3 regions of the Parabacteroides sp. AF39-10AC genome follow, and region 3 is predicted to be linked to each of the others. Evidence: riboswitches for the same ligand, from Rfam matches in the RefSeq annotation. Region 3 holds a riboswitch; each other region holds the start of a gene.
The links. A riboswitch is a leader RNA that binds a small molecule or an ion and turns the genes downstream of it on or off. The one in region 3 is predicted to bind cobalamin.
Positions count from the first base shown of each region.

Region 1: it holds a riboswitch for cobalamin, as region 3 does, so the genes downstream of both, DW033_RS09175 (TonB-dependent siderophore receptor) here and DW033_RS02485 (sirohydrochlorin cobaltochelatase) in region 3, are expected to answer to the same signal.
Region 2: it holds a riboswitch for cobalamin, as region 3 does, so the genes downstream of both, DW033_RS18480 (TonB-dependent siderophore receptor) here and DW033_RS02485 (sirohydrochlorin cobaltochelatase) in region 3, are expected to answer to the same signal.

Region 1 is NZ_QTLP01000008.1:16,946-21,208, reverse strand. It holds gene DW033_RS09180 (PepSY domain-containing protein) at 1-314, opposite strand, end outside; gene DW033_RS09175 (TonB-dependent siderophore receptor) at 329-2,668, opposite strand; cobalamin riboswitch at 2,744-2,940, opposite strand; gene DW033_RS09170 (threonine/serine exporter ThrE family protein) at 3,056-4,263, opposite strand, start outside.
Region 2 is NZ_QTLP01000024.1:9,294-13,556, forward strand. It holds gene DW033_RS18475 (putative transporter) at 1-1,427, shown strand, start outside; cobalamin riboswitch at 1,537-1,742, shown strand; gene DW033_RS18480 (TonB-dependent siderophore receptor) at 1,780-3,783, shown strand; gene DW033_RS18485 (DUF5074 domain-containing protein) at 3,804-4,263, shown strand, end outside.
Region 3 is NZ_QTLP01000002.1:139,833-144,095, forward strand. It holds gene DW033_RS02480 (TonB-dependent siderophore receptor) at 1-509, opposite strand, end outside; gene DW033_RS02485 (sirohydrochlorin cobaltochelatase) at 656-1,573, opposite strand; cobalamin riboswitch at 1,701-1,898, opposite strand; gene aspT (aspartate-alanine antiporter) at 1,985-3,682, shown strand; gene DW033_RS02495 (bifunctional aspartate transaminase/aspartate 4-decarboxylase) at 3,695-4,263, shown strand, end outside.

The DNA of each region.
Region 1 (4,263 bases), on a different contig from region 3:
TGGATACGGCCTTTCTCATCCGGGAATGTAGTACGGAAACTGTAGGCGCAATCCTCGCCTCCGTATAAGACCATATTATTGATCTTAGCTTGTGGATATTCGTGCCTTACGTTCTCTAGCAAAGTTTGCGGCGACACGGTTCGGGAGGCTGGCTTGACAAAAGCGATATCCTTGACAGATAGTTTTTCAAGTTCCGGCTTGTACACGATCGCTGTGCCGGAGAGGCATATTAGGGTTATTATTAGCCCTAATATGAGTCCGGTGTATAAATGTAACTTTACTATGATCTTTCTAATGATCGAATTATGCGACATGTCTTGTGCCTTTTTTAGAAGTTGACCGCTAGCATAACCATCAGCGTCCTGGCCGAGCCGGGGAATAAAAGATAGTTCCCTTGGGATCCGGTATAATATTCTTGGTTGAATACGTTTTTCAAGTTCGCCGAGATCTTGTAGAAACTGCGCTTGTAAGCCACGAAACAGTCAACCAGATGATAGGCGTCCAGATCGATCGTATGTGCCATGTTTCCGTAGGATTTACCTTGGAAGTACCAACCACCGCCGAAAGATAAGCCTTTAACCGGGCCTTTACGGATTAGGTAGGAGGTCCATAGGTTGAACTGGCTTGGTGAGATATTGGCCAGTTGCGTACCTACGGGATAGGTCTCGTCGTTCGTTTTCGTTACCTCGGCATGCGTATATGCGTAATTGAAGGCTACGCTCCAACTGGGAGTGATCTCTCCGTTTACCGAAAACTCTATACCTTTGCTGGTCTGCTTGCCGATCAGTATCTTATATTCCTCGTCTTCTGGGTCTATCGTCGGCAAGTTGGTCTTCGACAAGGTATAGAAGGCTAGGCCGGTGCTCAAGCGATCGTTGAAGAATGATTTCTTGACTCCCGCTTCCCATTGTTTAGAGGTAATCGGGTCGAATGCCTCGCCATCCTTCGTTTGCCCGGATTGAGGGACAAAAGACTGACTGTAGGTAGCATATAGGCTCAAGTCGGGCATGGGCAGATAAACAAGACCCACACGAGGCGAGATGGCAAAGTTGTTTTCATCCGTTTTTTTATCCTTAATATAATTATCTTGTTTATCGTTCACCCAGTCCGCACGGGCACCAAGCAATAACTTCCATTGATCGGAAAAGCTTACTTGGTCTTGTAGATAGATTGCGTAGGTACGTTGGGTGATACGTAAGTCTGTACTCTGTTCCATCTCGAAATCAACTGGTTCTTCGGAATATTCCGGATGAACATAACTAATCGGGGTGTACATATTCCCTTTTACTTTCCTTCGGTTGGTAAGCCATCCGTATTCCAAGCCCGCTATTACTTTATGCTGGATGAAGCCCGTCTTGAAGCTGCCGTTCAATTCCTCCAATACATTGGTATAATTGATTTTTGCGTCCCAATGTGCCAAACGGCGGGTAATCGTGCTGTCCTTCTGAGGGGTTTTCATCTGGAAATACAGACGATCCTCATGCGTGAAATATTGGCGGGCGGAACTTCTGAATGACCAGTTCTGGTTGAAACGGTGGGTCAACTGGAAACCAACGCTATTATTGGTAAACTTGCCATAGGCCCACGGTTCGCCAAGGAATGTCTTGAATCCGTTATCTATCACCTCATTGTTGATATGCAAAACGCCCGGATCCTGTGTCCTTTTATCCCGGAAGATATCGGCATCGATATTAAGGGTGGTCTTGCGTCCTAAGTCAATGTCGATGACTGGGGTGATGTCGTATCGTTTGCTGTTTTGCGGTTTCCTGAATTTGTCGGCATCTTCATACATTCCGTTCAAGCGGTAACGGATGGTCTTTTTGGTGTTCAGCGGGCCGGAAATGTCGATAGAGGCTTGCTTATAGTCGTAACTGCCGTATCTGATCGTAGCGCCATACCGGGGCGTATATAAGGTCGGCTTGGTGATAAAGTTGATGATACCTCCGGGCTCTACCGCTCCATAAAGGACAGATGCCGGGCCTTTGAGGATCTCTATACGCTCGATACTGGATAGCGCGTCGTTCGAGAACTTTAGGTATCGTACCCCGTTCCTGAAATAGTTACGGGAGTTCGTCATGGAGAAACCACGGGAAGAGAAGACCTCGTTGATGTTGGAAGCCTCGCCGGAAGGTCCGCCTTTCACGCCGCCCAGGTTCCTTACGGCCTCGGTCATGGTGGTAGCCTGTTGGTCTTCCAATAATTTCCGGGTCGCTATGCCTACGGTTCCGGGTATTTCCATCACGGGGATATCCATACGGGTAGCCGAATTAGCGATGTCGGAGTTATAACTCTGTGGTTTTGCCCCGACGATATCTACCTCGGGTAATCCTAATAGTTTGTAAGATAACTGAATCTCCATCTCGTAAATTCCTTCTCCCGCGGGAATATCCCGGATCGCCGAGACGGTGTTGTAACTGTTGGTGATTAGTACGTGGTCCTTCGTGTCCTTTAGTGATAAGGAGAAATACCCATCCGTATCTGAAATAACCCGTATATCCGTACCCTTAATGTAAATGACAATGTTTGCCATCGCCTTGTTGTCTTCATCTACGACCGTACCGGATATGACTCTGGAACTTCCCTCGGATGGCCTACTTTGAGCGACCGTCCGGGTGCCACACAAAACAATCCCGCTAACAATTAGCAGGAACAAATAAAAGTGTCTCATAATGTATAAAAATTAATTACGCAGTTTACATCTCTAATGTAATCGTTCCACTAGTTCCCCAAATCCCGGGAGAATCTATTTCTTTTTTTATCTGGCAGGTTTCCTGACTAACCCGGAAAGCGACCTTCCCATCTTTAGAAAAGACAGTGGCATGAAGAAGCTTTCCTCTTTACGGGTTTTACAGTAGCGGGCTCTGTTCCGGAATCTAACCGAAATTCCCTTTTATAGACTTGCAGAATGCAACGTCTATCACCAAGACATCACAAAAGTATAGTATTGATAGGGCTTTTTTTAATGAAATATGTTAAATATATTGAACGTGTTAAACAATTTGGCATATCCTTATGCGATAGTTTTTCCCGGACTAATCTTTATGGAAAAGTTTTTTCACCATTCAATGAACTTTCCTCTTTCCCGGCGCTTTTCCAGTTCCTCTTGTAAATGTCGTTGGCGATCTTTGGCGATGTAACGACGGGCGAAGATGTTCGGGACAGCTACACCGAGTGAGATACAAAGAATGATGAGTGCGGAATTGATCCCGTTGAAGAATGCGTTTGTGACCTCACCGACTACTCCATGCAGGTTTATAAATGCCAGTAATGAGCGATACATGAGTACTCCCGGAATCATAGGAATGACAGATGGAATCGTCAATACGTGATTGGGAACATGGCACCAATGAACCGCTTTTACGGCAAGGAGGCTGACTACGAAGCTTCCCATAAACGAGCCGATCACAGGACCATAACCTAATTCGAAGTTCACAAAGTTACGGGTACATACCGCAATGATACCTCCTACGGCTACCACCCATAATAATCGGCGTTGAATATTGAATATCATGGAGAAGCCTATGGCGGAGATAGCTGCCGCTAATGCATATATGTAGTACGGGTCATGTGGAACCATATTTAATTCACTGAACTTATGATCTATCTCGACATCATTCATGACAAGTACCCGCATGGCGAATGCGATACCGAAAGTCATGGCGGCTACCATCATGACCGTATTGGAGGCCCGGGTGATGCCGACAAGCAAATGATTGTCTAGCATATCATCCACGAAGTTAATCAAGGGTACGCCCGGCACGATAAATAAAGCGCAGGCTAATAATGGATGATAAGGAGTGTCGGATAGCCCGGAGAAGGAGGATGCGTATGCCAAGCAGGTGGATACGAAAGCGGCCGCAGCGATACTCATATATACGTTAAGTCCAGCCTCGACACAGCGGGCCCGTACCCTAAACCCGACGAAAGCGCAAATGGAAGCGAATAGGAATGCCATCCAGTCGCATCCGAATAGCTTACAGAATCCTCCGCATGCGAATCCCGCTCCGATAGCTACGATATAAGGGGTATAATTCCGGGGTTGGTGAACGATCTTCTCCAGTTCTTCCTCATATTTATCCAAGGAATAATCTTGCTCGATCGCCCGCCATGAAAGCTTGCTTACCTGTGAGATTGTCGTCATGTTAATGCCATGCTTCTCGCATTTCTGGAATTTGGAGAATGAGTTTCGCTCATCGCTTACGTTTACCATGATCATGGTCCACCGGATATCGATATGCAACTTCTCCTCGGGGATCCCCATAA
Region 2 (4,263 bases), on a different contig from region 3:
GATTTTTCTCTTCGTTTCGAAAGGGAGGGATCACGTTGAATATGCTTGCTTGCGGTATTGTTTTTCTAGGGGTGATTACTGCCTTGATTATACATTATATTACAGGCATTCCTATACCGACAATGGTAGGTATCTTATCCGGAGCAGTGACGAATACACCGGGATTGGGCGCTGCTCAACAGGCTTATTCAGATATGACGGGGATCTCGGATGAAACGATCGCTTTAGGATATGCGGTTGCCTATCCGTTAGGTGTGATCGGCATTATCTTGTCGATGATTTTTATCCGTTATGTTTTCCGTATCTCTTTTGCGAAGGAGACGGAACAATTGGAAGAAGAGACGGATACGGAATCGGGAGGAGAGGCTGTACCTATCTCTTTGGTGGTGAAGAATCCGGCGATTTTTGGTCGTAGCGTAAGTGAGCTATCTAAATTGTTGGAACACCGTGAATTTGTTATTTCCCGTATTTTACGTAACGATACGAATCGGATAGAGATCGTGGCGGGGAACACGGTATTGAATGGGGATGATAAGATTTTTGTTATTACCGCAGAGCATGACGTGGAGGCGATAAAGACTTTTATCGGTCAAGAAATACAGATGGATCGTAAGCAATGGATTCCGGCGGAAAGCCAGTTTATCAGCCGGCGTATTTTGGTTACCCGGTCTGAAATCAACGGTAAGCAATTAGGGGCTTTGCAGTTACGCCGTTTACATGGAATTAACGTGACTCGGATCAATCGTGCGGGGCTGGAGTTGGTAGCTACTCCTAATCTGGTCTTGCAAATAGGCGACCGGGTGACAGTGGTCGGTAGTGAATTGGCGGTGGAGAAAGTTGCCGAGACGCTGGGTAATTCAATGAAACGCTTGAATGAACCTAATTTGGTGACTATTTTTGTTGGTATAGTTTTGGGTATTATCGTGGGAAGTCTTCCTATTAGTTTTCCGGGTATTCCTCAACCGGTGAAATTAGGATTAGCGGGAGGTCCGTTGATCGTTGCGATATTGATAAGCCGGTTCGGTTATCGTTATAAATTGGTTACTTATACCACGCAAAGTTCTAATTTACTATTGAGGGAATTAGGAATCACGTTGTTTCTCGCCTGCGTGGGATTGAGTGCGGGTGAAGGTTTTGTCGATACGATAGTCAATAAGGGTGGTGTAGCTTGGATCGGTTATGGTTTTATAATAACGTTATTGCCTCTACTGATTATCGGTTGTGTGGGAAGGTATTTTTATAAACTGAATTATTTTACGTTGATGGGATTGATTGCGGGAAGTACGACCGATCCTCCTGCGTTAGCCTATTCCAATATGGCGGCAGGAAATGATGCGCCGGCGGTTGGATATGCGACGGTTTATCCATTGACCATGTTTTTGCGTGTGTTGACCGCACAGTTAATGATATTATTCTTTTATACATAGAATAAATATTTTGTTGTTAGTAATGTTTAGAAAAGTGTAAACTCCCTAGCCTTCCGCCGAAGTGATTCGCCGGGGGGCTTTTTTGTTGCTAATCAAAAAGTAAACATGTATCTTTGCGGCCAATCAAGGTGTAGATGTTATCGATTCCGATAATAATCAGTAAAAGGGAATCCGGTGCGAGTCCGGAGCTGTACCCGTAGCTGTAAGTCCTTGGAGCCCCGGCAAATCTTGTTGCCACTGCCTATCGGATAGGCGGGAAGGTAGCCGACAGAGGGTGGACGAGCCAGAAAACCTGCCATGATTTTGTTATGCGACGTTTCGGGTGAAGACGTTGGTAAATCTAAATGTTGCTATGCGAGATTTATATCTTATAAGATGCCTATGCGTTTTTAGCGCATGGTTATTCTCTTTGGGTGTCGCTTACGGTCAACAGATCGATACGACGGCCTATCACGAGCTTTCCGGGGTGGAAGTGGTGGAGAAGGTACGTCCGTCGGTCACCCGTGAAGGTACGCCTTTGCAAATTATGGACCGGGCGGGAATCGATCGCTTGGGAGTACAAGACCTATCCGAGGCCGTGAAACGCTTCTCGGGAGTTACGGTACAGGATTATGGGGGGATCGGAGGATTGAAAACGGTCTCGGTACGTAGCTTGGGGGCGAAGCATACCGCCGTCAGTTACGATGGGGTGACGATTACGGACGCGCAAAGCGGGCAAGTCGATATCAGCCGTTTCTCGTTGGATAATGTGGAGATGGTTTCCTTGTCAATCGGGCAGTCGGATGACATTTTCCAAACGGCAAGGGTGTATGCTTCGGCAGGCGCCTTGAATATACAAACCGGAAAGCCCACGTTTAAAGACAAATCGTTTCATACTTATCTTAAGGTTAAGGGAGGTTCCTTCGGGCTTTTTAATCCTGTGCTGCATTATGATCAAAAATTAGGAAAGCGTTGGAGCGCATCCTTACATGGTGATTTCGTGCGTGCGGATGGACAATATCCCTATACATTAATTAATGGGGAATTGGAAACGAGAGAGAAGCGAAGAAATAGCGATATCCATTCTTTCCATTTGGAAGGTAATCTATTCGGCGATTTTGGAAGGGGAGGCGAACTTTCCTTTAAGGCGTACTATTTTGATTCGGAGCGGGGGCTTCCCGGTTCTGTTAATTTATATAACAAGAACACTTCTGAACGATTATGGGATAATAACTTTTTCGTGCAATCGGGGTATAAGAATGTTCTTAATGAGAAATTTACGCTACGGGCCATGGCTAAGTATAATTATGCTTTTACTCGTTATTTAGATATAAATGATAAATATGCTGCGGGCGAACAAGTCGATTTGAATACACAGAATGAGTATTATGGCTCTGTAGGTTTGCTGTATACTCCTATAAAGTATGTATCGGCGACGTTGACTACGGATTTAACTCGCTCTATGCTGGACAATAATTTTGTGAACGGCCCTAATCCAAAGCGAATGGCCTCTCAATCAGTACTAGCGGTGCAATATAAGAACAGTCGATTCACGGCTACCGCTAGTTTATTGGGAACATATATCACTGATAAAGTGGAGCAAGGGGAAAAACCGGATGATAAGAGGCGTTTATCCCCGGCTGTAAGTTTGTCTTGGCGGCCATTCTCGGAAAGTACTTTGCGGATACGTGCCTCTTACAAAGATATATTCCGGGTTCCTACATTTACGGACTTGTATTACCTCCGTATGGGAAATACAAATTTGAAACCGGAAGAAACTTCCCAATATAATGTAGGGGTAACATGGAGTTCTTCCTGTGGGGATTGGCTGCGGCATTTCAGTATTTCGGCGGATGGATATTATAATACGGTGAAAGATAAGATCGTGGCTTTACCTACCATGTATGTTTGGAAGATGATGAATATGGGCGAAGTGGATATTAAAGGGGTAGATGTAAATTTATCTACACAATTCCGATTGCCCTTACGAATGAGCTTGCTTTTGGCTTCCACTTATTCTTTTCAATACGCGGTTGATGTGACAGATCCGGAAGCTAAGAATTATAAGGATCAGATTCCTTATACACCTCGTCATTCTGGCACGGTTTCCGTAACCTTGGAAAATCCATGGGTAAATGTCTCTTATATACTGACTGCGGTTGGTGATCGTTATGCATTGCCGCAAAATATAGATCGGAACAGGATTGATTCTTATATAGAACAGAGTATTTCTATAAATCGAGATTTTCGTTTTCGATATTTCGGTTTGCGTTTGCAAGGTGAATTGTTAAATCTTGCGAACGTGAATTATGATGTTATTCAGTATTATCCCATGCCGGGCCGTTCTTGGCGTTTAAGTATTTGTTTATCCTATTAGTAAACTATAAAAGTAAAGTAATGAAAAAGAAGAATTTAGTTTGTGTCTCTGCCTTGTGTGCATTGATGTCTTTCTCGTTTGTCAGCTGTGATGATGACAATGAGCCTTCACTGAACATACCAAATGTATCTGTAACTAATGTCAGTTTTACGGATGAGAATCCGGAAGCTTTAAAAGTTAGCGGAACCTTAAATTGGACAGCTCCGTCTTCTGTTGACAATGTAACAAAGTACGTGATTTATGGTTCCTCTGATGGAACCGCTAAAGATATGAAAATTGCGGAGGTAGAAGTTGGAACACATTCATATGCTATTACGGATGTCGTAAATATAGGCTATTTATTAGTTATAGCCGCAAATGCGGAAGGTGAGTCTTCTGTTTATGCTTCCGTAAGAGTTATTGATTTTGTGAAGGATAGTTCTTTCATGGCTTTATATTTCTTGAATTCGGGCAATATGGGAAATAACAACTCTTCTTTAT
Region 3 (4,263 bases):
TTCTCTGACGGGGATTTACGAACGATATTCAAGGTTCCACCTACGGCTGAATGTCCGTAAAGTACAGAAGCCGGTCCCTTTAATAATTCAATAGACTCGATACAGGATAGATCGGGTACGGGATAAGAGTTGTTTATTGCCGAACGTTCATCGCGGATACCGTCTATCATCATGATAGAATGATCGAAACCACGGATCGACAATTGTTGAAATGCGCCATAAGATGTCTGGAATCGTACGCCCGGCATAAAGCGTACCGCATCTTGGATATTACGGATACCTCGCAACTCCAAACTACTCGCCGTAATGCTATTAATTGAAATAGGAAGATATTTCATAGGTACGTCCAACTTCGTGATTTGTGGACGTGGCTTGCGTGCGGCGGTCGCTACGACTTCTTGAATATTGAATGTCGTATCGGCGAAATTCGTGTACTCATTCTTGTGTTGTGCCTGCATCGTACTGATACATAAGGCTGTCAACGGTAAGATTGTCAAAACTCTTTTCATATATTTAGCATTATAACTGTTTATTGTATGCATGTGAAATCCCTTTCGAAAGAAATTCCATTTTCCTTCGAATGAAAATTTAGTTTCTTTCGGAAGGAATTACTTTTTCTTCCGAAAGGAATAAAACATAGATTTGGAGAACTTTTTTAGTCCTTCTCTACCGCATAAGCTTTCTTCTTATCAACGATATCGATCATCTTATGTTTAGCCATGAAACGGGCATGTTCGATGAAGATCTTCTGGATATCCGGATTCTGTCCCAGACCTTCCATAAATACGCTTACCTCGTAGCCTTTCTTTTCCAATTCCTCTTTCCAATCACCGGCGATATCGTTTTTCGCATGGTCTCCGGCGACAAACATAAATGGCATCAACAAGACTTTTTTCGTTCCATTGGCCTTTACTTGGGCTACCATCGTATCAAAAGAAGGATAGCCCTCGATGGTTCCTACGGAATAATCCTTGAATCCCTTCTCCTTCAACATATAATCCAACATGGCATATTGGGCCGTCGCCGGTGTATAAGTGCCATGGCCTACCAATAAAGTAGCGCCTTCTTTCGCCCCATTTTTTGTGATAGCGACGATTACCGCCTCATAATCCTCCGGTGTATACAATAAAGGATTACCGATACGAATCTCCTTGAAAGAAGATTTCATGGTGGCAACATCCTTACGTAAGGATTCCATCTCGATACCTTCGATTATATTCGTGGATTGGATCAAGACATGTGTATAACCATCAGTCTTTAACTTTTCCAAGGCCTCGATCGGGTTCAGTTTCTCTACGCCACGAGCTTTTAAGCGGCGCATTACAATGCGAGAAGTCCATGCCTCACGCAACTCAACATCCTTGAAAGCTTCTTTCGCTTTTTGATTGATCGCATCGATTGTCAAGGCACGGGTATCATCATGGGTCGTTCCAAAATGTACCATCAATAAAGCGGCCTTATCGCCCGGTTGTAAAGAGGCGAATAAATCGGATGCTACAAAATTCTCGCCATCGTGCGCACGACAAACTAGGCTGATGACCAGCAGGAAGAAAGATAGTAAGTGTTTCCTCATCATATGAATATATTAATAATTAGATTACATATCAATCCCACGGAGACAACGTATTATTACGTCTCCAACATCTTTTAGATATAGGTGATATTTCTATCCTCTTAATTACTCCTGACCCCGGGAGGAATTAATCATTACTTCGCTTGGCAGGTTTCCTGACTGGCTCGGAAAGCAACCTTCCCATCTTTCTTAAGACAGTGGCATAGCAGAACGCTTTCCTTTTCAAGAGCTTCACAGTAGCGGGCACTGTTCCGGATTCTAACCGGATTCCCTTTTATAGAGTTGTCGGTAGACAAACTCTATCACCTAAGCGGTCGCAAATTTATATAAATAATCCCGAAATGTAACAACATCTTTCAAATAATCCCTGTTCCAATAGCATCTTTTTTGTTTAACATCAAATAAATAGATATGGAATGGATAACTAATTTACTTCAACATTATCCGGAGCTAGCTATTTTCATAACCTTAGCTCTCGGTTTCTGGATTGGCAAGTTTAAGATAAAGAAGTTCACGCTGGGAACGGTTACCAGCGTATTATTGGTCGGTGTATTGATCGGGCAATTAAAAATCGATATAAGCGGACCGTTAAAGTCCGTCTTTTTCTTGATGTTCCTCTTCGCTGTAGGATATAGCGTTGGGCCACAGTTCTTCCGGGGATTGAAAAAGGAAGGTCTTCCTCAAATGCTTTTCGCCGCCGTCATGTGTATATTTTGTTTGATCGCTCCTTTTTTGTTAGCGAAACTTATGGGATATAACGCAGGCGAGGCCGCAGGATTATTGGCGGGCTCCCAGACGATGTCGGCGGTATTAGGAGTTGCCGAAGATACGATCGGACAGATGAATATTAGCGATACGGATAAAAGCGCTATGGTCAACGTGATGCCCGTGGCCTATGCGGTAACTTATATTTTCGGTACGGCAGGGTCCGCATGGTTGGTGAGTGATATCGGGCCACGTCTTTTAGGAGGACTCGACTACGTGAAAAAAGCGTGTAAAGAACTAGAGGCTAAAATGGGAAATAACGACGAGAGCGAGCAACCGGGCTTTATGCCTGCCGCCCGTCCGGTAACTTTCCGGGCCTATAAGATTAGTAATGAATGGTTCAAGGAGGGTAAAAGCGTAAAGCAGTTGGAGGAATATCTGGACCAATTGGGACGGCATTTGTTCGTGGAGCGTGTCCGTATTAATAATGTAGTGACCGATGTTAAACCGGATTTGGTTTTACATACCGGAAATGAGGTTGTTCTAAGTGGCCGCCGGGAATTCGTGATCGGAGAGGAGAATTGGATTGGCGACGAGGTCAACGACATTGAATTGCTCGATTTTCCGGCGGAGACGTTACCCGTACTAGTGATCCATAAGGAATACGTGGGGAAAAAGATTTCCTATCTACGCAATCAATCGTTCATGCATGGTGTTAGCATCAAGTCCATAAGGCGTGCGGGTATCAATATCCCGGTCTTGGCCGCTACGGTAATAGATTCCGGTGATATGCTGGAATTGGTAGGCATGAAATCAGAGGTAAATAAAGCGGCTACGGCTTTGGGATATCCCGATCGCCCAACCAATCAGACCGATTTGATTTTCGTGGGTATCGGTATTTTCTTAGGGGGAATTTTAGGTTCGCTCGCAATTCATTTCGGGGGTGTCCCGATCAGCCTAAGTACGAGTGGAGGTGCTTTGATAGCCGGACTCATCTTTGGATGGCTTCGTTCTAAGCATCCGACGTTCGGGCGTATTCCGGAACCCTCCATCTGGATATTAAATAATTTGGGATTGAATATGTTTATCGCCGTAGTCGGTATCACGGCGGGTCCCAGTTTCGTGACCGGATTGAAGGAAGTCGGTATAAGTTTATTTATTATCGGCGCTTTAGCGACATCTATCCCGCTTATCATCGGTATTCTGATGGGACGTTACGTTTTTAAGTTCCATCCGGCTATCACTTTAGGTTGTACGGCAGGCTCACGTACGACAACCGCAGCGTTGGGAGCGGTGGAAGATGCCGTAGGAAGTGAGACTCCAGCCTTGGGCTATACCGTTACCTATGCGGTAGGTAATACTTTATTAATTATCTGGGGTGTCGTTATCGTACTAATCATGTAATATATATAATGTATGGAAAAGAAGAAAATACAGATCACGAGAGAATATGAGAAAAAGATGTCGGAGATTAGCCCTTTCGAGCTAAAGAACATCTTGATAGAGTTAGCGGATGAAAGCGCTCGTAAAAGTACGCACATCATGCTGAACGCCGGAAGGGGAAATCCAAACTGGATCAGTACGGTTCCACGGGAGGCGTTCTTCCTATTAGGGCAGTTCGCCTTGGAGGAATGCCAGCGGGAAACCGAATTGGCAGATGAGATGGCCGGAGCCGCAGGGATTCCCAACCGGAAAAGGATCGCGTCTCGCTTCGTACAGTTCCTAAAGAAACATGCGCAATCTCCCGGCGCTACTTTATTGAAGGGTACCTATGAATATCTGGTCACGGAAAAAGGTGTAGATGAGAATGAGCTTGTATATGAATGGGCGGAAGGTGTCATTGGTGATCAATATCCGGTTCCCGATCGTATCTTGAAATATACAGAAATGCTCGTGCGGGATTATTTAGACCAAGAATTATGTGATAACCAGCCCCCTGAGGGAATATTCGACCTTTTCGCTACCGAGGGTGGAACTGCCGCCAT